4 regions of the Streptomyces sp. NPDC055506 genome follow, and region 4 is predicted to be linked to each of the others. Evidence: riboswitches for the same ligand, from Rfam matches in the RefSeq annotation. Region 4 holds a riboswitch; each other region holds the start of a gene.

Region 1 (5,072 bases), on a different contig from region 4:
CCTTCCAGTACTCTCTGGGGGATTTGCCGTGCACGTCGCCATTCCGGGGGGAATCACATGGCCCGTGACCACATATCGACCCGCCGCCGCGCCCGCTTACTGGCGGTCTCCGCCGCCGCACTCGCGCTGGGAGGGACCTCGCTCGCGGAGTTCCCGGCCGCTGCGGCGAGCCGCCCGAAGGGGCACGACGTCTCGTCCCACCAGAAGAACGTCGACTGGCAGCGCGCGAAGGCCAAGGGCGCCAGATTCGTCTACGTCAAGGCGACCGAGTCCACCACCTACCGCAACCCCTACTTCAGCCGGCAGTACAACGGCTCGCGCGCGGCGGGCCTCGTCCGCGGCGCCTACCACTTCGCGCTGCCGAACAGGTCGTCGGGCCGGGCGCAGGCGGCCCACTTCGTCCGCAACGGCGGCAGCTGGAGCGCGGACGGCTGGACGCTGCCGCCGGCGCTCGACATCGAGTACAACCCGTACGACAAGAAGCACAAGTGCTACGGCCTGAGCAAGGCCGCGATGGTCAGCTGGATCAAGTCGTTCAGCGACGAGGTCAAGCGGCTCACCGGCCGCCGCCCGGTGATCTACACGACCACTCACTGGTGGAACACGTGCACGGGCAGCAGCCGCGCGTTCGCCGCGAACCACCCCCTGTGGGTCGCCCGCTACAACGCGGCGAGCGCGGGGCCGCTGCCGGCCGGCTGGTCCTCCTGGACCTTCTGGCAGTACGACAACGGCGACGGCACCCTTCCGGGTGATCAGAATCTCTTCGACGGGTCACTCGATCGACTGAAACAGTTCGCCAGGGGCACGTGATCGTTGGGGCGCAAGGGCCGCCGCACCAGGGCGGAATGACGGCCCCCCGTTGCGGACACCCCTGCGCCCCTCCCAGTTCATCTTCCGTTCACTCGGGTTACCTACGTTCGTCCCGCCAACGACGCCGAACGATTGCCTGGGTAAATGGAAAGCTTCTCGCTGATCCTCGCGATTGTGGTGGTAACCGCACTTGCGTTCGATTTCACGAACGGTTTCCACGACACCGCGAACGCGATGGCCACGACCATTTCCACGGGCGCCATGAGACCGAAGATCGCGGTGGCCATGTCCGCGGTGCTCAACCTGGTCGGCGCCTTCCTGTCCGTCGAAGTCGCGAACACGATCTCCAAAGGCCTCGTCGACGAGGCCGGCATCCGTCCCGAGGTCATCTTCGCCGCCTTGGTCGGCGCGATCCTCTGGAACCTGCTGACCTGGCTCGTCGGTCTGCCGTCCAGTTCGTCGCACGCCCTGATGGGCGGCCTGATCGGCGCCACGATCGCTTCGGCGGGTGTCGGCGCGGTGCACGGTGACGTGCTGGTCACCAAGGTGCTGATCCCGGCGATCGCCGCCCCGCTGGTCGCGGGCATCGCGGCGATGCTCGCCACCCGGTTGACGTACTCCCTCGGCAAGAAAGCCGACGGCGAGGCCTCCAAGAAGGGCTACCGCGCCGGCCAGATCGCCTCCGCGGGCCTGGTCTCGCTGGCCCACGGCACCAACGACGCCCAGAAGACGATGGGTGTCATCACCCTCGCCCTGGTCGCCGGCGGCGCCGTCGCCCCCGACTCCGACCCGCCCATGTGGGTCATCCTCTCGGCGGGTATCGCCATCGCGCTCGGCACCTACCTCGGCGGCTGGCGCATCATCCGCACCATGGGCAAGGGCCTGACCGACCTCCAGCCGCAGCAGGGCTTCGCCGCCCAGACCAGCGCGGCGACGGTCATCCTGGCCTCCTCGCACCTCGGCTTCTCCCTCTCCACCACCCACTCCGTGTCCGGCGCGGTGATGGGCGCGGGGCTCGGCCGCAAGGGCGGCGTGGTCCGCTGGTCGACGGCGACGCGGATGTTCGTCGCCTGGGGTCTGACGCTGCCGGCGGCGGCCCTGGTGGGCGCGCTCGCCGAGTACGTGACCGGCTTCGGGAACTGGGGCACGGCGGTCGTGGCGATCTTCCTGATCGCCTCCAGCGCGGTGATCTGGAAGCTGTCGCGCCGCGAGGTCGTCGACCACACGAACGTCAACGAGGTCGACGAGGAGCCGGCCGGCGTCGTGACCACCGCCATCGCCGCCGTGACGCCGCCTCCGGCGGGCCCGTCCGAGGAACTGGCCGCCACGATCCCGGCCCAGGCCGATCGCAAGCCCTCCACCACGACCACCTCGGTCTGATCCCGCCTACCCGGTGACAAGGAAGAATCTCTGAGATGAAGATCGACTGGGCGACCCTCGGCTCCGTCTTCGGCGTCAGCCTCGTGGCCACCGTGACCCTCGTCGGCCTGTTCACCCTCGGCATCACCGGCCTGTCGCGCCGCGAGCGGGCGGTGGCGGCGGGCGGGTCCGCGGGGCTCGCGGTGACGGGTGCGTACGCGTGCTTCGCGGCGTGTGCGGCGGCTGTCGGGTACGGGATCTATCTGATCGTGGCCTGACCGCGATCGTCTTTTCGCCGGGCGGCACTGGACTTCGGTCCCGGGCCGCCCGGTTGCGTGTGCGGGGCGGCCGCCCACACCCTCTGCGAGGCAAGCGGTGTGGGCTTGTCCACACTCTCCCCTCGCAGGTCAACGGCAAGTTGACGGCGGTTCGCGGCCGTGGTGGACTGCCGGGGCCAATACGGCGGCAGGAGAGGAAGCCGGTGGAAGTCCGGCGCGGTCCCGCCACTGTCACCGGGGCGACAACCCCCGGGAGCCAGGAACTCTCACCGCCGGTCTCGTCGAACCAGGGCGTGGACACCCTGAGTGAGGACATATCGCCATGTTCGGCTGCCGATCGAGGGTCAGTACCCCACCGTTGTCCGCCCCCGTGGCCGGCTGAGCCCGTGGGTGCCGGTCGCGTTCACGCGTACGGTGCCGCCGTCGGTCTGATCGGTGATCTGCTGCTCGGCGATCCTCGCCGGGGCCATCCGGTCGCCGCGTTCGGGCGGGCCGCGGGTGCCGTGGAGCGGGTGTTGTGGCGGGACCACCGGGGATGGGGCACGCTGCACACCGTGGTGTGCGCGGGCGGGGCCGTCGCGCTGGGGGCCGTCGCCGCGCGTGCCGTGCGTACCTCCGCCCCCGCTGCTGTCGGACTGACCGCTGTCGCCACCTGGGCCGTCGTCGGGGGGACTTCGCTCGCGCGGGAGGCTCAGGCCATCGGGCGCGCCCTGGAAGCCGGGGACGTCGACGCGGCCCGTGCGCGGCTGCCGCATCTGTGCGGACGGGATCCGCAGGCCCTGGACGCCGACGGGATCGCCCGGGCCGTCGTCGAGTCCGTCGCGGAGAACACCTCCGACGCCGTCGTGGGGGCGCTCGTGTGGGGGGCGATAGGTGGCGTGCCGGGGCTTGTCGGGTTCCGGGCCGTCAACACCCTCGACGCCATGGTCGGGCACAAGTCGGCGCGGTACCGGCGCTACGGCTGGGCCTCCGCACGGCTTGACGATGTCGCGGGGTGGCCCGGGGCCCGGCTGACCGCCGCGCTCGCGGCCGTGTCCGGGGGCGATCCGCGGGGAGCCGTGACGGCCTGGCGTGCCGACGCCGCCAAGCATCCGAGTCCCAACGCCGGGCCCGTGGAGGCCTCGTTCGCGGGGGCGCTCGGGGTGCGGCTCGGCGGGACCCTGTCCTACGGCGGGCGCGTCGAGCACCGGCCCGTCCTCAACGGCGCGGGGCGCGGCGTCGAAACCCGGGACATCGAACGGGCCGTACGGCTGTCCAGGCGTGTCGGCTGGCTCGCGCTCGGCGTCTGTGTCGCCGCGCGCCACTTCGTGAAGGGGCGTACGTCATGACGGGCGGTGGGCTTCTCGTCGCCGGCACCACCTCCGACGCGGGCAAGAGCGTCGTGACCGCCGGGATCTGCCGATGGCTGGTTCGGCAGGGCGTCAAGGTCGCGCCCTTCAAAGCGCAGAACATGTCCCTGAATTCGTTCGTGACGCGGGAAGGCGCCGAGATCGGGCGGGCGCAGGCCATGCAGGCGCAGGCGTGCCGGGTGGAGCCGACCGCGCTGATGAATCCCGTGCTGCTCAAGCCCGGCGGCGAGCAGAGCAGCCAGGTCGTGCTGCTGGGCAAGCCGGTCGGGGAACTCAGTGCGCGCGGGTACCACGGAGGGCGGCAGCAGAGGCTGCTCGGGACGGTGCTGGACTGCCTGGAGCGGTTGCGGGGCACGTATGACGCGGTGATCTGTGAGGGGGCCGGTTCTCCCGCCGAGATCAATCTGCGGCGGACGGACATCGTCAACATGGGGATCGCCCGCAACGCCGGCCTCCCCGTACTCGTCGTCGGCGACATCGACCGGGGCGGGGTCTTCGCCTCGTTCTTCGGGACCGTCGCCCTGCTGTCGCGCGAGGACCAGGAGTGTGTCGCCGGGTTCCTCGTGAACAAGTTCCGCGGGGACGTCTCCCTGCTGGAGCCGGGGCTCGACATGCTGCACGGCCTCACCGGGCGGCACACGTACGGCGTTCTGCCGTTCCGGCACGGGCTCGGGATCGACGAGGAGGACGGGCTGCGCGTCTCCCTGCGGGGGACGGTCCGGGAGTCCGTCGTCGCGCCGCCCGTCGGCGAGGACGTGCTGCGTGTCGCCGTATGCGCGGTCCCTCTCATGTCCAACTTCACCGACGTCGACGCGCTGGCCGCCGAACCCGGTGTCGTCGTGCGGTTCGTGGACCGGCCGGAGGAACTCGCCGACGCCGACCTCGTCATCGTGCCGGGCACCCGGGGGACGGTCCGCGCGCTGGAGTGGCTCAGGGAGCGGGGGCTGGCCGAGGCGCTCGTGCGCAGGGCCGCCGAGCAGCGGCCCGTCCTCGGCGTCTGCGGCGGCTTCCAGATCCTCGGCGAGCACATCGAGGACGACGTCGAGAGCCGCAGGGGCCATGTCGACGGGCTCGGGATCCTGCCCGTGCGGGTGCGGTTCGCCCGCGAGAAGACCCTCACCCGGCCGGCGGGCGAGGCCCTCGGGGAGCAGGTCGAGGGCTACGAGATCCACCACGGGGTCGCCGATGTCACCGGCGGTACTCCCTTCTTGGACGGCTGCCGGGTCGGCCAGACCTGGGGCACGCACTGGCACGGCTCGCTGGAGTCGGACGGATT
Region 2 (5,072 bases), on a different contig from region 4:
GTTCCTGGTGGTGACCGCCCTCCGGCTGCGGGACACGGCCGGCGCCGACGCACCGGACCGGCTGCGCACCCCCAGCCGGACGGCGTTCCTGGTCACGGTGGGCGTCCTGGCCGCCGTGGTCGTGGGTGTCACGGTGGCCGGCGTCCTGCTCGGCGACAGCAAACTCCTGCTCGGCGATGTCGCGAACTGGGCGCAGGGGCGGGCCGGTCAGGCCGTCTCCTTCGTACTGGACACGCGGGTGCCGCGGGTGCTCGCGGCGCTGTGCGCGGGCGCGTCGCTCGCCCTGGCCGGCACGCTCGTGCAGGCCGTGACCCGCAATCCGCTCGCGGAGCCGGGCGTTCTGGGTGTCTCCGGCGGCGCCGCGCTGGGTGCCGTGCTGCTCGTGACGACCGTGCCCGCCGTCGGCTCCTGGGGCCTCGCGGGTGCCGCGTTCGGGGGTGCCGCGCTGGCCTCCGCCGTCGTCTTCGGGCTCGCGGCCCGGGGCGGCTACCGGCAGAACCGCCTGGTCCTCGTCGGGATCGGCATGGCCGCCGGCTCCACGGCCCTGATCAGTCTGCTCATCGTGCTCACCGACCCCTTCAACGCCACGAAGGCGCTGACCTGGCTGTCCGGTTCGACATACGGGCGGACCATGCCGGACGTCGTGCCCGTCGCGCTGGTGCTGGTGCTGGGCCTGGCCGTCGCGGTCGCGCGGCGCACCGAGCTGGATCTCGTCTCCCTCGACGAGGACACCCCGCGGCTGCTCGGCCTCGGACTGCCCCGGGCCCGGCTCGGTTTCCTGGTTCTGGGTGTCCTGCTCGCCGCGACCGCGGTCGCATCGGCCGGCACCATCGGCTTCGTGGGTCTCGTGGCGCCGCACGCGGCACGTGCCCTCGTGGGCCGGCGGCATGTGCGGGTGGTGCCGGTCGCCGTCCTGCTCGGTGCCGCGCTCGTCTGCACGGCCGATCTGCTCGGCCGGACCGTCATCGCCCCCGCCCAGCTGGGTGCCGGACTGATGACGGCGGTGATCGGCACGCCGTACTTCCTGCGTCTGCTGGTACGGAGCCGAAAGGCGACATAAGGCACCTAAAAGGTCATCAATGGCTAAAATGCCTCACACCTGCCTGTTGTATGGATCCACGCACAACGGGAGTGAGGGAGCATGGCCAAGGACATCACGGACGCGGGCCCGCCAGCGTCCGCGAGCCTGAAGCCCAATGCGATCGGGTTCCTCGACGCTCTGGTCATCGGGCTCAACGCGACCTCACCGGCGTACTCGGTGGCGGCGGTCATCGGCCCGGTCGTGGCGCTGGTGGGCATCTACGCCCCCGGGGTGATGATCGCGTCGTTCGTGCCGATGCTGCTGATCGCGTCGGCCTTCTACTACCTCAACAAGGTCGACCAGGACTGCGGCACGACCTTCTCGTGGGTCACCCGGGCCATGGGGCCGTGGGCGGGCTGGCTCGGCGGCTGGGCCATCGCCATGACGGGTGTCCTGGTCGTCGGGTCGCTGGCGGACGTCGCCGTGACCTTCTTCCTGCTCGCGGTCGGTCTGGACAGCTGGGCGGACAACGACGCCGTCCGCCAGGTGCTGACCGTGCTCCTCGTCCTGGTGATGACGGCCGTCTGCGTGATCGGCATCGACGTGTCGGCCAAGGTGCAAAACGTCCTCATCCTGGCGCAGGTCGCCTGTCTGCTGGTCTTCGCCGTGGTGGCTCTCTACCGCGTCTACGCCGGCACCGGCACACTCGACGCCATCGAACCGGAGTTCAGCTGGCTCGATCCCTTCGGAGCGGGCGGGGCGTCCCTGACCGCCGCCCTGCTGCTGGGCGTGTTCATCTACTGGGGGTGGGAGTCGGCGGTCAACCTCACCGAGGAGACCGAGGACTCCGCCACCGCCCCCGGCAAGGCGGCCGTGTGGTCGACGGTGCTGCTCCTGGTGACCTACCTCGCGGTCGCGTTCGCGGTCGTGGGGTACGCGGGAACGGCCTATCTGGCCGAGAACGCGGCGGAGGAGGAGTTCATCTTCGCGCTGCTCGCCGAAGAGGTGATGGGCGGCTGGGACTGGGTCGTGCTGCTGGCGGTCTCGACGTCCGCGCTCGCGTCGACGCAGACGACGATCATCCCGGCGTCGCGCACCGGCCTGTCGATGGCCCGCCGCCATGCGCTGCCCGCGCACTTCGGCCGTATCAACCCCCGGTTCCGCACGCCCGACGTGAGCACCTGGTGGGTCGCCGGTATCGCCATCGTCTGGTATCTCGTCCTCTACCACATCAGCGAGAACGCCCTCTTCGACTCGCTGACCGCGCTGTCCCTGCTGATCGCGTTCTACTACGCGCTCACGGGTCTCGCCTGCGCGGTCTACTACCGCCGCCAACTGACCCGCAGTGCCCGCAACTTCTTCCTGATCGGGCTCGGCCCGCTGGTCGGTGCCGGGCTGCTGGCCTGGCTGCTGGTGGAGTCCGTGGCGGACATGTCCGACCCCGCCAACTCCTACAGCGGCGTCTCGTGGTTCGGGCTCGGTCCCCCGCTGGTCATCGGTATCGGCATCATCGTCACGGGCGTGATCCTCATGGTCGTGTGGCGGCTGATCACCCCCGTGTTCTGGTCGGAACACCCCAGCGTGGTCGACCCCGACCTCGTCCCCGGCAAGCACGGCAAGGAGTCCTGAGATGTCGGTGGTCCTCGGCTACGACGAGTCCCCGGGCGCCCGGAGCGCGCTGCGCGTCGCGATCGAGGTGGCGGCCGCGTACGGCGAACCGCTGGTGATCGTCTACGGAGCCGCGGCCCCGGGCGTCACGGGCGAGGAGTACGGCGCTCACCACGAGGCCGTCCGCGAGGCCGGGACCACCGTGCTCGGTCACGCCGTCCGGGTCGCCGACGAAGCCGGCGTGCCGAGCACCGTCGAACTCATCGACCAGCGGCCCGCGCAGGCGCTCATCGACGCCGCGGCACGCCACGACGGCAGGGTGATCGTGGTGGGCACCTGGGGCGAGAGCCCGGTGCGCGGCGCCCTGCTGGGCTCGACCCCCCACAAACTCCTGCACCTCTCGAACGTCCCCGTCCTGTGCGTGCCGGCCACCGCCGGGTCATGAGCCGCCCGGGCGCGGCCTCTTCAGCGGGCTGAAGGCGTACAGGTCGAGGATCTCGGGCCGGGGGGCGACGCCGGGGCCGCCCTCGCGGACCCAGGTGACGATGTCCTCGGTCGCGGCCGGGTCGTTGACCAGACCGAACCACACCGGCCGGGCCCCGGCGGCCCGGCCCGCCGCGGACGGCTGTACGACGATGACGTTGGCCTGGTCGCAGACGTCGAGGCACTCGGAGACCCGCACGGGCGCCGCCTCGCGCAGCCGCTCGGTCTGGGCCGCGTGGTCGACGCCGGTCACCTTGCGGCTGCCGCAGCAGCAGTCCCGGCACACGACGACGCGGCACGGAACCCCTCCGGCCGGGGTTGCGGACATGCCGCACCCTTCCTCTCTCCGGGGAGATCCGCCCCGGTGGTTCGTCGAGGAGGCGACCGCGTGAGTCTCCTGGCTCCCGGCCGAGGCCGGTCACAGTGGCGGGACCGCGCCGGATTCACACCGGCTTCCTCGTTCCGCCGTCGCCATGTCGCCCGCCATCATTCCATGCGGCCGGAGCACCGGTTCGGTCCGTCTCGCCGGCCTGCGCGGACGGGGGCCCCGCAGGTCACGTTCCTTCCCTGAGCGGGTTGGGCAGCGGCAGGTAGCGGGCGTCGGCGCCGTTCGCGCCCGTCCAGCGCAGCAGGAGGTTCGTCTTGGCGGGGAGGGTGGGCGAGGTGAGCAGGCCGGAGATCTCGGGCAGGTCGTGGCGGGCGAGTTCGCGGCGGGCGGCGGGCCAGGGGGCGAAGCCGGGCCGGCGTTCGGCGAGGGCGCCGGCGATCTCGGTGAGGTGGTTGACGACCAGGCAGTACACGAGCCGCTCCCAGCCGGCCTCCCGGGAGACGTCCGAAAGCAGCTTCACGCCCTCGGCGTCCCGGTACAGCGCCTGCACGGGCATGCCGTCGGCGTCCACGGCGACCAGGGTGTTCTGCAGATGGGCCTCGATGACGACGCCGTGCCGGGCGAAGGTCTCCAGCGCCGGGGGCACCACCTGCGCCAGGTACGCCGCCCACCACGCCCCGGGGTCGGCGGCGCGGTCGAGCGGGCTGCCGTCGAAGCCCTCGACGAGTCCGGCGGCGAGCAGCGGGGTCGCGCCGGGCAGGAGACGGCCGGCGAAGCCGTCGCGGACGAGGACGGCCAGGGCCTCGAAGGCGAAGTCCGCGGTGCGGTACCCGCGGTCGCCGAGCCAGGCCGGGGGGCCGTCGAACGTCTCGAAGGCGGCGCACACGGCCGTGTCGGTGCGGCGCAGGGCGAGCAGGTCGTGGCGCCACAGCCGGCGGATGTCGTTGGTGATGCGCACGTCCAGGCTGAACTTCAGGAACAGGTCCTGCTCGGGTGCGTAGAGCGTGCGGATCGCGGCCGTGGGCCAGGTGTCGAAGGCGGTCGTGCCGAGCCGGACCAGCCTCCCGTCCGCGAAGGCGGCGGCGAGCTCCGCGCTCGCCAGGTCGAGCTGCCAGGGGTGGGCCGGGAGCAGCCGGTAGCCGGGCGGGGCGGTGCCGAGGGCGTCGAGGGCCGAGGTGTCGCCCTCCTCGACGACGGTGTCCTCGCGCAGCCCGAGCAGGGTCAGCGGGAAACGGGCGTACGCCTCGGGCGCGTACGGCAGCCAGCCCGCGGCCGGGCCGCCGCCACGCGCCTTGGGGGCCGGGTGGTGGGTGTGGCCGGTGAGGAGGCACTGCTCGGAGCGCAGATAGGGATCGTCGGGCGGGGTGGCGCGCTCGCGGGCTTCCAGCAGGGCGGCCACGGCGTCCCTGCTGTCGATCATCTCGGCGGGCAGTTCGTGGTTGGACAGGCCGGTGTGCCGTCGCAGTTCCTCGGCGACGAGTTTGACCAGCTCGGTGTGGCCGACGCACTGCCAGCCGTCCGGCCCCTCGACCTCGGGCTCGGCGGGCCGCCGCGTCCCGCGCACCCGCAGCAGCCGGTCTCCGCCGGGCAGTCGGTAGATCCGGTGCTCGCCGGTCCGGCGCACCGGCCGGG
Region 3 (5,072 bases), on a different contig from region 4:
GGAGTGGAACCGCCCCTGGGACCGGATCCCCTACGGCTCCCGCAACATCGCGGTCTCCGAGGCCGAGGCCCACCTGCGCCGCCTGGTCAAACTGGGCCGGGCGGAGACGGTACCGGGGAGCGAGCCGGTGCGGTACGTGGCGGTGTAAGCGCGCCTGCGCGACCGTCCGGGCCGGGTGCTACAACCAAGTCCATGGACCCCATGGACCCCATCGAGCGCCTCCTCGCCGAACGCGCCTGCGAGCGCCTGATCCTCGACTTCGTCCACCGGCTCGACCTGGGCGACCCCTCGTCCGTCGCCGAGCTGTTCACCGAGGACGGCGTCTGGCAGTGGCCGCGGGACGGACGCCTGATCAAGGGCCGCGACGCCCTGCGCGCCTACTTCGGCTCCCGCCCCGCCGACCGGCTCTCCCGTCGCATGATGTCCAACGTCCTGGTCACGGTGGAGTCCCCGGACACCGCCGGGGCGATCTCGTACTTCACCACGTACCGCGTCGACGGCTACGACGGCGGCGTCATCCCGGCCGGGCCGCCGGTCCAGGTCGGGCACTACGAGGACGTCTTCCACCGGGTCGGCGGCGTCTGGCTGCTCGCTTGCCGGAGTCTTCACCTGCCCTTCGGCGGTCCCACACCGCGGTCGAACTCGCCTTTGGCATAAGCGGGATGGGGTCAGGGCAGGGCCTCTAGGATGAACGAGCCGCGGCGCCCCCACGCGTGCGGCGTTGCGTACCACCGCAAGGAGACATGCCCATGGGCACGGAAGAGGCCGCTCGAACGTCGCCCTTCAGCGGAGTCCTGGACGGGAGATCCGCCGGGCCCATGGTCCCTCGGCTGGCGCTGGGCGCCCGGCTGCGCAGGCTGCGGGACGCCCGAGGCATCGGCAGAGCGGAGGCGGGTGATGTCATCCGTGCCTCCCCCTCCAAGATCAGCCGCATGGAGGCCGGCCGCCACGGCTTCAAACTGCGGGACGTCGCCGACCTGCTCACGCACTACGGCGTCACGGACGAGGCCGAACGCGCCACGCTGCTGGCGCTGGCCGAACAGGCCAACACCCATGCCTGGTGGCAGTACTACAGCGACGTGGTGCCCTCCTGGACGCAGAGCTACCTCGGCGCCGAGCAGGCGGCGAGCGTCATCCGCTGCTTCCAGATACAGCGCGTCCCCGAACTGCTCCAGACCCCCGACTACGCGCGTGCCGCCGTCCGGCTCGCCCACGCCGGCGCCGAAGCGCGGGAGGTCGAGCGCCGGGTGGCGTTGCGGATGACCCGGCAGCGGATCCTGCACCGGCAGCCGGGCGCGGCCCAGCTCTGGGCCGTGATCGACGAGGCGGCGCTGCGGCGCCCGGTGGGCGGGCCGGAGGTGATGCGGGCCCAGCTCAGGCATCTCATCGAGGTCTGCCGGCTTCCGCAGGTCACCGTCCAGATCCTGCCGTTCCTCTCCGGCGGGCACGCCGCGGAGGGCGGTCCGGTCACCATTCTGCGGCTGCCCGGCGGCCAGTTGCCCGACGTGGTCTACCTCGAGCAGCTCACCACCGCGCTCTATCCCGACAAGGCGGCCGACATCGAACGCTACTGGGACGCCATGAACCGGCTGGTGGTCGAAGCCGAGTCACCGGACGAGACTCCGACCATCCTGCACCGCATACTTCAGGAGACCTGAGCCGGGCTCCCCGGGGTTCAGCGCTTGAGGGCGACACCGCCGTACTGGTGCACCTCCGCCGGCAGGCCCAGGGCCTCGGCGTCGGGACGCCAGCGCGAGCAGGACGTGACGCCCGGCTCCAGCAGCTCCAGGCCGTCGAAGTAGCGGGCGATCTGCTCGGGGCTGCGCAGGATGTACGGGATCGAGCCGCCGTCGTTGTACTGATTGATGGCCCGGAGGTAGTCCTCGCTGGTGTCGGTGGAGTCGTACTGCACCAGATAGCTGCCGGAAGGCAGCGCGTCCACCAGCTGCCGCACGATCTCGCGTGCCTCGTCGTGGTCCTCGATGTGGCCGAGGATGCCCATCAGCATGAGCGCGACGGGCTGGTCGAAGTCCAGCGTCTTACCGGCTTCCCGGACGATCGTGCTCGGCTTGCGCAGGTCGGCGTCGACGTAGTTGGTGACGCCCTCCGGTGTGCTGGTGAGCAGCGCGCGGGCGTGAGCCAGCACCAGGGGGTCGTTGTCGACGTAGACGATCCGGCTCTCCGGGGCCACCCGCTGGGCGATCTGGTGGGTGTTGTCCACGTTGGGCAGCCCGGTGCCGATGTCCAGGAACTGGCGGATGCCCTCTTCGGCGGCGAGATGGCGAACGGCGCGGGCGAGGAAGTAACGGGCGGCGCGCGCCCCGGTCTCGATCCCGGGGAAGATCTCCCGGAACGCGTCACCGGCCACACGGTCGACTTCGTAGTTGTCCTTCCCGCCCAGCCAGTAGTTCCAGATCCGCGCCGAGTGCGGAACCGAGGTGTCGATCTTGGAGAGCGGCTCCTGCTCGGAGTTCTCCACCTGCTCAGTCATGGACGCTCCTGCGTGTGGTCGTGGAGCTTCACGTTAACCGGTTTACCTCAGGGACAGGATCAACTCCTCAGCCGTGTCCAGCAGTTCGACCTCCGCCGGGCTCATCGTCGGATTGGAGGCGCGGCGGCGCAGGGCCTCCGTCAGGGCGGGCCGTGTGAGCGGGGACGGGTCCGCGAGAAGGGCGGCCAGCATGGTGCGAGCGGCCGGGGACAGGGGGTCGTCGGAGACCGCGGCCTGAGCGAGGATCACCGCCGAGGCCGCCCAGTCCAGCCCCGGGTCGCCCTCCTCCGTGTTGGACCAGTCGATGACGCGCGGCCCTTCGGGCGTGAGCATCACGTTCTCCGGGTGGAGGTCCAGGTGGAGGACGCGGGCCGCCGGATCGGTGGAGTGCAGGGCGGGGACGGTGTGCAGGTCGCGCAGGAGCCCGCCCAGGATCGAACCGGCCTCCGCCACCCCCAGCGTGCCCGCCAGGCAGGCCTGGAGCATGGTCGGGCCGGAGAGCCGCTCCATCACCAGGTCGGCGCGGGAGCCGGTCGGGCGCACCCGGGGAACCGGAAAGCCGTGGGCGCGCACATGCTCCATCACCGCGCCCTCCGCAGCCGCGTCTCCCCCGCCCTCCCGTTCGCGGCGCAGCACCCACCCCTCGTCGATCTCGTACACGTCGGCGCGGCGGCCCGAGCCGAGCAGTCGGCCTGGTGGTGTCGTCGGCATGGGCCGAAGCTACCCGCCCGTACGGTGCCCCTCGGCCCGTTTTGGACGTGCGGGTACAGTGAGCGGGTCGTCATCACACCCGTACAGGGGGAAGCCGGTGCAATTCCGGCGCTGACCCGCAACCGTGAACCGCCCGCCGAGGCAGGCGGTGAGCCGGATCGCCCCGTACGGTTCGTGACCGGCTCACGTGCCCGGCGCCCGTCGGTGCACGGCACCGTCGAGGTATACGGAGCCGAGCCGCCGGGGTGTCCCGTGCTGTCCGGCTCCCTCACAGGGAGAGGCACCCGCCGATCATGAACGTCCGCCGCAGCGCCGCGGTCCTGGCCGCCGCCACCGTGATCGGCGCCGCCACGCCGGCCGCCGCCGCACCGTCGCCGACTCCGTCCCAGGCGTTCCCCTCCGCCCTGTACGGGGACAAGGACCCGAAGTTCGACGGCGTCTGGCGCCAGTCGCTCGCCCTGCTGGCCCAGGACACGGTGGGTGTGAAGCCGGCCGCCAAGTCCGTCACGTGGCTGGAGCGTCAGCAGTGCGCGGACGGCGGGTTCGCCGCGTACCGTCCCGATCCCGCCGCCGCGTGCGATGCCAAGACCATGCTCGACACCAACGCCACGGCCGCCGCCGTCCAGGCCCTCGCCGCGCTCGGCGGACAGGACGCCGTCACCGGCAAGGCCGTCGGCTGGCTGAAGTCCGTCCAGAACGAGGACGGCGGCTGGGGCTACGCGCCCGGCGGCGCCAGCGACACCAACTCCACGTCCGTCGTCATAGGCGCGCTGACCGCCGTCGGCGAGAAGCCGGACCAGGTCGAGAAGGGCGGGAAGTCGCCCTACGACGCCCTGCTCGCACTCGCCCTCGGTTGCGACGACGGCGACGACGCGGGCGCCTTCGCCTTCCAGCCGGACAAGAAGGGCAAGCCGGCCGCCAACGCGGACGCCACAGCGGCGGGTGTGCTGGGCGCACTGGGCAAGGGCATGGTGGTGGAGGCGGGTAAGAAGTCCGACGCCACCTGTGCGGAGCCCGGTACGCCGGACCAAGCCGCCGCCAACGGTGCCGCCTACCTCACGAAGACCCTCGCCAAGGACGACGACCACCTCACCTCCGCCCTCGCCGGCGCGGACCCCCAGCCCGACCACGGCAACACCGCCGACGCGGTCGTGGCACTCGCCGCGCGGGGTGAGACGGAGCAGGCCCAGAAGTCCGTTCGGTGGCTGGAGAAGAACTCCGCCACCTGGGCCGAGCAGGGCGGTCCCGCCGCCTACGCCCAGCTGATCTTCGCCGCGCACGCGACGGGCGCGAACCCGCGCGACTTCGGCGGCACGGACCTGGTGAAGCAGCTCAACGCGACGGGCCCGGCCCCGCAGACGTCCGAGAAGACCGCGTCGGCGCAGGACAAGAGCGACTCGAAGTCGGACTTCTTCGGCGTCTGGTGGTACGTCGGGGTCTGCCTCGTCGCCGGTATCGGCATCGGCTTCCTCTTCACCGGCCGCAAGAGGCAGCAGTCGTGATTCGCCGGGCCGTTCTCCTCCTCCTGGCCTCGCTCCTGCTGTGCGCGGGCGCGGGCCAGGCCCAGGCCGCCGGCTACCGGTACTGGTCGTTCTGGGACCGCGAAGGCGACCGCTGGGTCTACGCCACCCAGGGCCCGTCCATGGCCCGCCCCTCGGACGGCGACGTCCAGGGCTTCCGCTTCGCGGTGAGCGAGGACTCCTCCGAGGCCGCCCGGCCGCGCGGCACGACCGACTTCGGGACCATCTGCTCGAAGACGCCCGCGCAGGACGGCAAGAAGCGGGTAGCGCTCGTCATCGACCCCGGCACGAAGTCGGACGCCCCCCAGGGCGAGACCCCGCCCCCCGCCCGGACGGCCTGTGCCCGGGTC
Region 4 (5,072 bases):
TCCGAGGTTCAGCGGCCCGAACGACACGTCCTGCTCGACGGACGCCGCGAACAACTGGTCGTCCGGGTCCTGCACCACGAGCTGGACGGTCGTCCGCAGCCGGGTCAGGCCCTTGCGGTCGTACGTCACCGGCTGCCCGTCGACCGTCAAGCGGCCCTTGTGCGGCCGCAGTCCGCCGCTGAGCAGCCGCATCAGCGTGGTCTTGCCGCTGCCGTTGCGGCCGAGCAGCGCGAGCGCCCGGCCCTCGCGGATGTCGAAATCGAGGCCGCTGAGCACGGCCGGGCCGTCCTCGTAGGCGAAGGACGCGCCCCGCAGGGCGACGAGGGCGGGCTCGCTCATGCCGGCGGCCTTTCCAGTACGAAGGTGAGGACGGCCAGCGCCGCGAGGAGCGCGCAGCTGGCGACCGTGAAGCGGACGGAGACGCGGGCCTCGGGCACCAGGACACGCAGGGTCCCGTCGTAGCCGCGCCCGGCGAGACCGGCCTGGAGGCGGGCCGCCCGGTCGAAGGCCCGGACGAACGCGGTGGCGCCGAGTCCGCCCAGCGAACGCCAGGCGGCGGCCCGCGTGGTGTGCCCGAGCCGGGCGGCCTGCGCGTCGCGGATCCGGCGCACGGAGTCCAGCAGCAGAAAGCTCATGCGGTACGTCACGAGCGCGACATCGACGACGGGCGCCGGGACGCCCGCCCGGACCAGGCGCGGCAGCAGGTCGGACATGGGCGTGGTGAAGGCGAACAGCAGCACCCCAAGGGAGGCCGCCGAGGTGCGCAGCAGCAGCTCCCCGGCCCGGAGGGGCCCGTCGTCGGCGAGGGAGACGAAGCCTTCCGGGCCGCCGACCTGGACGAGCAGGGTGACCGCGCCGGTGACGCAGAAGCCCAGCGGCACCCGGTAGGCCCGCCACAGCCGGCGCCCGGGCACACCGGCCGGCCCCAGCAGCAGGCACACGGCCGTCACGAGCACCAGCGCAGCGCCCGGCCAGGGCGGCAGCGAGATGGCCAGCACGGTGAGCCCGAGACCGAGCACTGCCTTGTCCACGGGATGGCGGCGGCGCCAGCGACTGCTGTGCGCCGCCGCGTCGATCGGCAGCACGCGGCTCAGGCCCTTTCGGCCGTGGACTCCTCGGCGGTGCCGGCTGCCGCACTGCCGGCGTCCCGCGCCTGCTGCTCACCCTGCCGCCGGCCCCGGCGCAGACCGAAGTAGTAGGCGAGGACACCGGCGCCGAGCGCGGCCTGGAGGGAGAACAGGGCCGACTCGATCTCACCGGACGGCGGTTCGTACAGCGGCGAGAACCAGGGCTTGTAGTCCGGCTCGATCTCGGTGATCGCCGTCTCCGCCTCGCCGTCGGCGCCCGTGAACGGCTCCTCCTTGTGGTCGCCGAGGCCGAGCGCGAGCGGCAGTACGGCGAGCGCGGCCACGGCGAGCAGCAGCAGGAGGTTGATCTTCGTGTTCTTCTTCATCGGGTCGCCGCCTCGGTCTCGGTCACGGACTGCTTCTTGGCGAGGAGCACGCCCAGCCGGGTCAGTTCGCCCTTGCTGGACTGCACGAGCAGCCGCATCACGAGCACCGTCAGCAGCCCCTCGCTCACCGCGAGCGGGATCTGGGTGACGGCGAAGATGGTGCCGAACTTGCCGAGCGCGCCCACGAACCCGCTGCCCGGGTCGGGGAAGGCGAGCGCCAGCTGCACGCTGGTGACGCAGTAGGTGGACAGGTCGGCGAAGAACGCCCCGAAGAAGACCGCGACCATCAGCGGCACGTCGTACCGCCGCAGCAGCTTGTACACGGCGTATCCGGCCCAGGGTCCGACGATCGCCATGGAGAAGACGTTGGCGCCGAGCGTGGTCAGACCGCCGTGGGCGAGCAGCAGTGCCTGGAAGAGCAGGGTGATGGTGCCCAGCACCGCCATGATGGGCGGCCGGAACAGGATGGCTCCCAGGCCCGTTCCGGTGGGGTGGGAGCAACTGCCGGTGACCGACGGAAGCTTCAGGGCGGACAGGACGAAGGTGAAGGCACCGGAGGCGCCGAGGAGCAGGGTGCTCTCGGGGTGCTCGCGCACCTCACGGGTGAGCGACCGGACCCCGTGGACGACGAACGGTGCCGACGCGACGCCCCAGGCGACCGCGTGTGCGGGTGGCAGAAAACCCTCGGCTATGTGCATGGCTCAGCAGACCCTCTCCAGCACCTCGTGGATGGTTGACGTGCCTTGGCCGGTCTCCTGGCTGACGGGTACCACCGCCCGTACTCCGCCTTCCCGGGTTCCGAAGAACCCAGTGGCTGCCCGTGAGGGCCGGAGCCGGACTTCCCGATTCACAGTGGCGAGGGCCGCACCGGCATCACACCGGATTTCCCGTTCACCAAGGCGTGGTGACAGTAATGCCGAGATAAGGACGATGACAAGCCACCCGAGGGGGCGCGCGAGGGGGCGTCCGCTCGCACACCGGCGCAGGGCCGCTCAGTCGTCGCCCCCGTCGTCATCGTCGTCCCCGTCCTCCCACGTCTGACGGGGCTTCTCCTGCCGGGGTTTGTCCGCCTTTTGCGGTGGGTCGGCCGTCTCCTGCGCCGGAGCCGTGGGGCTGGGCGTCGCTTCGACGGGGGTCGGGGGAGGAGGCGCGGTGGTGGACGGGGTGATATCGGCCACTGTGCCGGTGGCCGGAGTGCCGCTGCCCGGAGCCGTGTCCTCCGCGGGATCGGAGGAGAGGGGCGAGGGGGAGTCCGCGGACGGTGTGGCGGCGGGGCTGCTCGCGGAGGGAGACACGTCGGGTTCCGTGCCCTCCGTCGCGGTGTTGTCGGGCGAGAACCACAGCATGCCGGCGAGCATCGCGGCGGCGAAGAGCGCCGCGGCGGCGATCGTCGCGGCCGCCCTGCGGCGGTTGTCCTGGCCGCCCCGGGGTGCGGCGCGGCGCGAACGGCCGGCCTGGGGCGTGCGGCCGGTGCGCAGCCCCGGGGCGCCGGGCAGCGCGTAGGTGGCCGGGTTGCGGGTTTCGGTGGCCGGATACGGCCCGGGCATGGCGGACGTCACCGGGGGCGCGGCCTCCGGCAGCGGCTCGGGCAGCCCTCGCCAGGCGCCCCCGGCGAACCACTCGGCGGTCTGCTGGGCGGTGGGCCGGTCCTCGGGCTGCTTGGCGAGCAGGCCGAGGAGGTAGTTCTCGAAGGCCGGCGGGAGCCCGGCGACTCCGAGCTCGCGGGGCGGAACGGGCGCGGAGTCGAGATGCTGGTGGAGGAGCGCGACGGCGGTGTCCGCCTGGAACGGCGGCCGTCCGCTGAGGAGTTGGTAGAGCAGGCACCCCAGGGAGTACATGTCGGAGGCGGGACCGGCCGGCTGGCCCAGGGCGCGTTCGGGTGCGAGATAGAGGCCGGTGCCGACGATCTGACCGGTGGCGGTGAGCGCGGCGCCGGGGTCGTCGAGGAAGCGGGCGATGCCGAAGTCGCCGATCTTCAGGGTGCCGTGGGCGTCCAGCAGGAGGTTGGCGGGCTTGATGTCACGGTGGACGATGCCCTGCGCGTGTGCGGCGGCGAGCCCGGCGGCGGCCTGCGCGGCGAGATCCGCCACCCGCTCTGCGGAAAGCGCGCCGGAGGCGGCCAGCACCCCGGCGAGGCTGTCGCCGTCGACCAGTTCCATCACCAGGTACAGCCGGTTGTCGTACTCGCCGAAGTCCCAGACACCGACCAGGTGGGGGTGGTTGAGACGCCCGGCGGTCTGGGCCTCCAGACGGAACCGGGAGGCCGCCGTGACATCGGTGTCCTGGGGCAGCAGCAGCTTGACGGCCACCGCTCTGGCGAGCGTCTCGTCGTACGCGCGCCAGACCTCTCCCATTCCACCGCGCCCGATCTCAACATCCAGCCGGTAGCGGCCCGCTAGCAGCACTCGTCCTCGTCTCATGCGTGGGGGAAGGTACGTCGCCGCAGGCCGAACTCCCCGTTTTGAGGCGGGGGTTGGCGGGGGACGCGCAGCCGACCCAGGATACTGGCGCCGCGTGACCAATGATCTCCACGGCGGTGTCGAGGGCCGGTACGGTCCCGGAAATCCGAGCGGAGACACCGCCCGGCGGGGTTGACGGTGCGGTGCGCGCGGTTGTCCCCGCGTCGCCGCTCGCCGGATCAGGCCGCCTCTTCCGCCTCCTCGGCCCGCTCCTCCCGGCGCGGCAGCAGAGCCACCGTCAGGGCCGGTACGGCCGCGAGGACCAGCCAGGGCACGGCGGCCGGCAGGCCCAGGTCGAGCAGGGATCCGGTGGCCGCGCTGCCGGCCAGGACGATCAGGCCGGAGACGGAGGACAGTGCGCCCATGTAGAGGCCGATCCGGCCCTCCTCGGCGAGGTCGGGCACCCAGGCGCGGGCGGCGGGCACGACCAGCATCTGTCCCACGGTGAGCAGCACGACGAAGCCCGCGGCGGGCAGTAGCCCGGCGACTCCCGTCCAGCCGGCGGGGCGCGCCGCGGCCACCACCGCGAATCCGGCCGCGATCAGCAGCAGCCCCGCCGTCATGGAGCGGCGCAGGTCCAGCCGGTCGCCCGCCCAGCGGGTCACCGGCAGCTGGGTGAAGACCACCAGCACCGAGGACAGGGCGAACAGCCAGGACAGCGGCGCCTGGGAGCCCGTCGCGCGCTGCACCTCGTCCGGCAGGGCCAGATACAACTGGTTGTAGGCGAGCAGGTACGAACCGTACCCGCCGCACAGCGCCAGGAAGCGGCGGTTGCGCAGCAGCACGCGCGCCCCGCCCCGCTCCCGGGTGCGGACCCGGCCCGGGATGTGCTGCGGCATCAGCCACAGATGCCCGGCCAGGACGAGCACGAAGACCGCCGCGCCGGCGAGGCACGCGGTGCGGAAGTCGACGGCGAGCAGCAACCCGCCGAGCAGCGGCCCGACGAAGGCCCCGGCCTGGCCCGCCACGCTGAACAGGGCCAGGAGCCGCGTGCGTGAGCCGCGTCCCTCCTCCTCCCAGACCACCGCCTGGCGGGCCACCTCGGACTCCACGGCGGGAGAGAACAGCGCGGCGGCGAAACCGATCACCAGCACGGCGCCGATCACGGCCCCGCTCGCCTCCGCGTACCCGAGCCACGCGAACCCGGCGATCCGCAGCAC

Evidence for each region. A riboswitch is a leader RNA that binds a small molecule or an ion and turns the genes downstream of it on or off. The one in region 4 is predicted to bind cobalamin.
Region 1: linked by a shared signal. The riboswitch ahead of ACWIF2_RS18995 (cobalamin biosynthesis protein) and the one ahead of ACWIF2_RS03165 (energy-coupling factor ABC transporter permease) in region 4 are both predicted to bind cobalamin.
Region 2: linked by a shared signal. The riboswitch ahead of ACWIF2_RS14330 ((2Fe-2S) ferredoxin domain-containing protein) and the one ahead of ACWIF2_RS03165 (energy-coupling factor ABC transporter permease) in region 4 are both predicted to bind cobalamin.
Region 3: linked by a shared signal. The riboswitch ahead of ACWIF2_RS04305 (prenyltransferase/squalene oxidase repeat-containing protein) and the one ahead of ACWIF2_RS03165 (energy-coupling factor ABC transporter permease) in region 4 are both predicted to bind cobalamin.

What each region holds. Positions count from the first base shown of each region.
Region 1 covers NZ_JBSHKH010000045.1:29,761-34,832, reverse strand. The annotation lists gene ACWIF2_RS19010 (lysozyme) at 58-810, shown strand; gene ACWIF2_RS19005 (anion permease) at 955-2,190, shown strand; gene ACWIF2_RS19000 (hypothetical protein) at 2,226-2,447, shown strand; cobalamin riboswitch at 2,594-2,732, shown strand; gene ACWIF2_RS18995 (cobalamin biosynthesis protein) at 2,834-3,775, shown strand; gene ACWIF2_RS18990 (cobyric acid synthase) at 3,772-5,072, shown strand, end outside.
Region 2 covers NZ_JBSHKH010000030.1:27,836-32,907, reverse strand. The annotation lists gene ACWIF2_RS14345 (iron ABC transporter permease) at 1-1,060, shown strand, start outside; gene ACWIF2_RS14340 (APC family permease) at 1,142-2,650, shown strand; gene ACWIF2_RS14335 (universal stress protein) at 2,652-3,074, shown strand; gene ACWIF2_RS14330 ((2Fe-2S) ferredoxin domain-containing protein) at 3,069-3,440, opposite strand; cobalamin riboswitch at 3,487-3,609, opposite strand; gene ACWIF2_RS14325 (IucA/IucC family protein) at 3,667-5,072, opposite strand, start outside.
Region 3 covers NZ_JBSHKH010000006.1:82,902-87,973, forward strand. The annotation lists gene ACWIF2_RS04280 (MBL fold metallo-hydrolase) at 1-148, shown strand, start outside; gene ACWIF2_RS04285 (nuclear transport factor 2 family protein) at 202-657, shown strand; gene ACWIF2_RS04290 (helix-turn-helix domain-containing protein) at 750-1,658, shown strand; gene ACWIF2_RS04295 (SAM-dependent methyltransferase) at 1,676-2,491, opposite strand; gene ACWIF2_RS04300 (phosphotransferase) at 2,534-3,202, opposite strand; cobalamin riboswitch at 3,245-3,386, shown strand; gene ACWIF2_RS04305 (prenyltransferase/squalene oxidase repeat-containing protein) at 3,496-4,704, shown strand; gene ACWIF2_RS04310 (SCO2322 family protein) at 4,701-5,072, shown strand, end outside.
Region 4 covers NZ_JBSHKH010000004.1:145,648-150,719, reverse strand. The annotation lists gene ACWIF2_RS03180 (energy-coupling factor ABC transporter ATP-binding protein) at 1-339, opposite strand, end outside; gene cbiQ (cobalt ECF transporter T component CbiQ) at 336-1,085, opposite strand; gene ACWIF2_RS03170 (energy-coupling factor ABC transporter substrate-binding protein) at 1,091-1,453, opposite strand; gene ACWIF2_RS03165 (energy-coupling factor ABC transporter permease) at 1,450-2,151, opposite strand; cobalamin riboswitch at 2,182-2,367, opposite strand; gene ACWIF2_RS03160 (serine/threonine-protein kinase) at 2,446-3,858, opposite strand; gene ACWIF2_RS03155 (MDR family MFS transporter) at 4,092-5,072, opposite strand, start outside.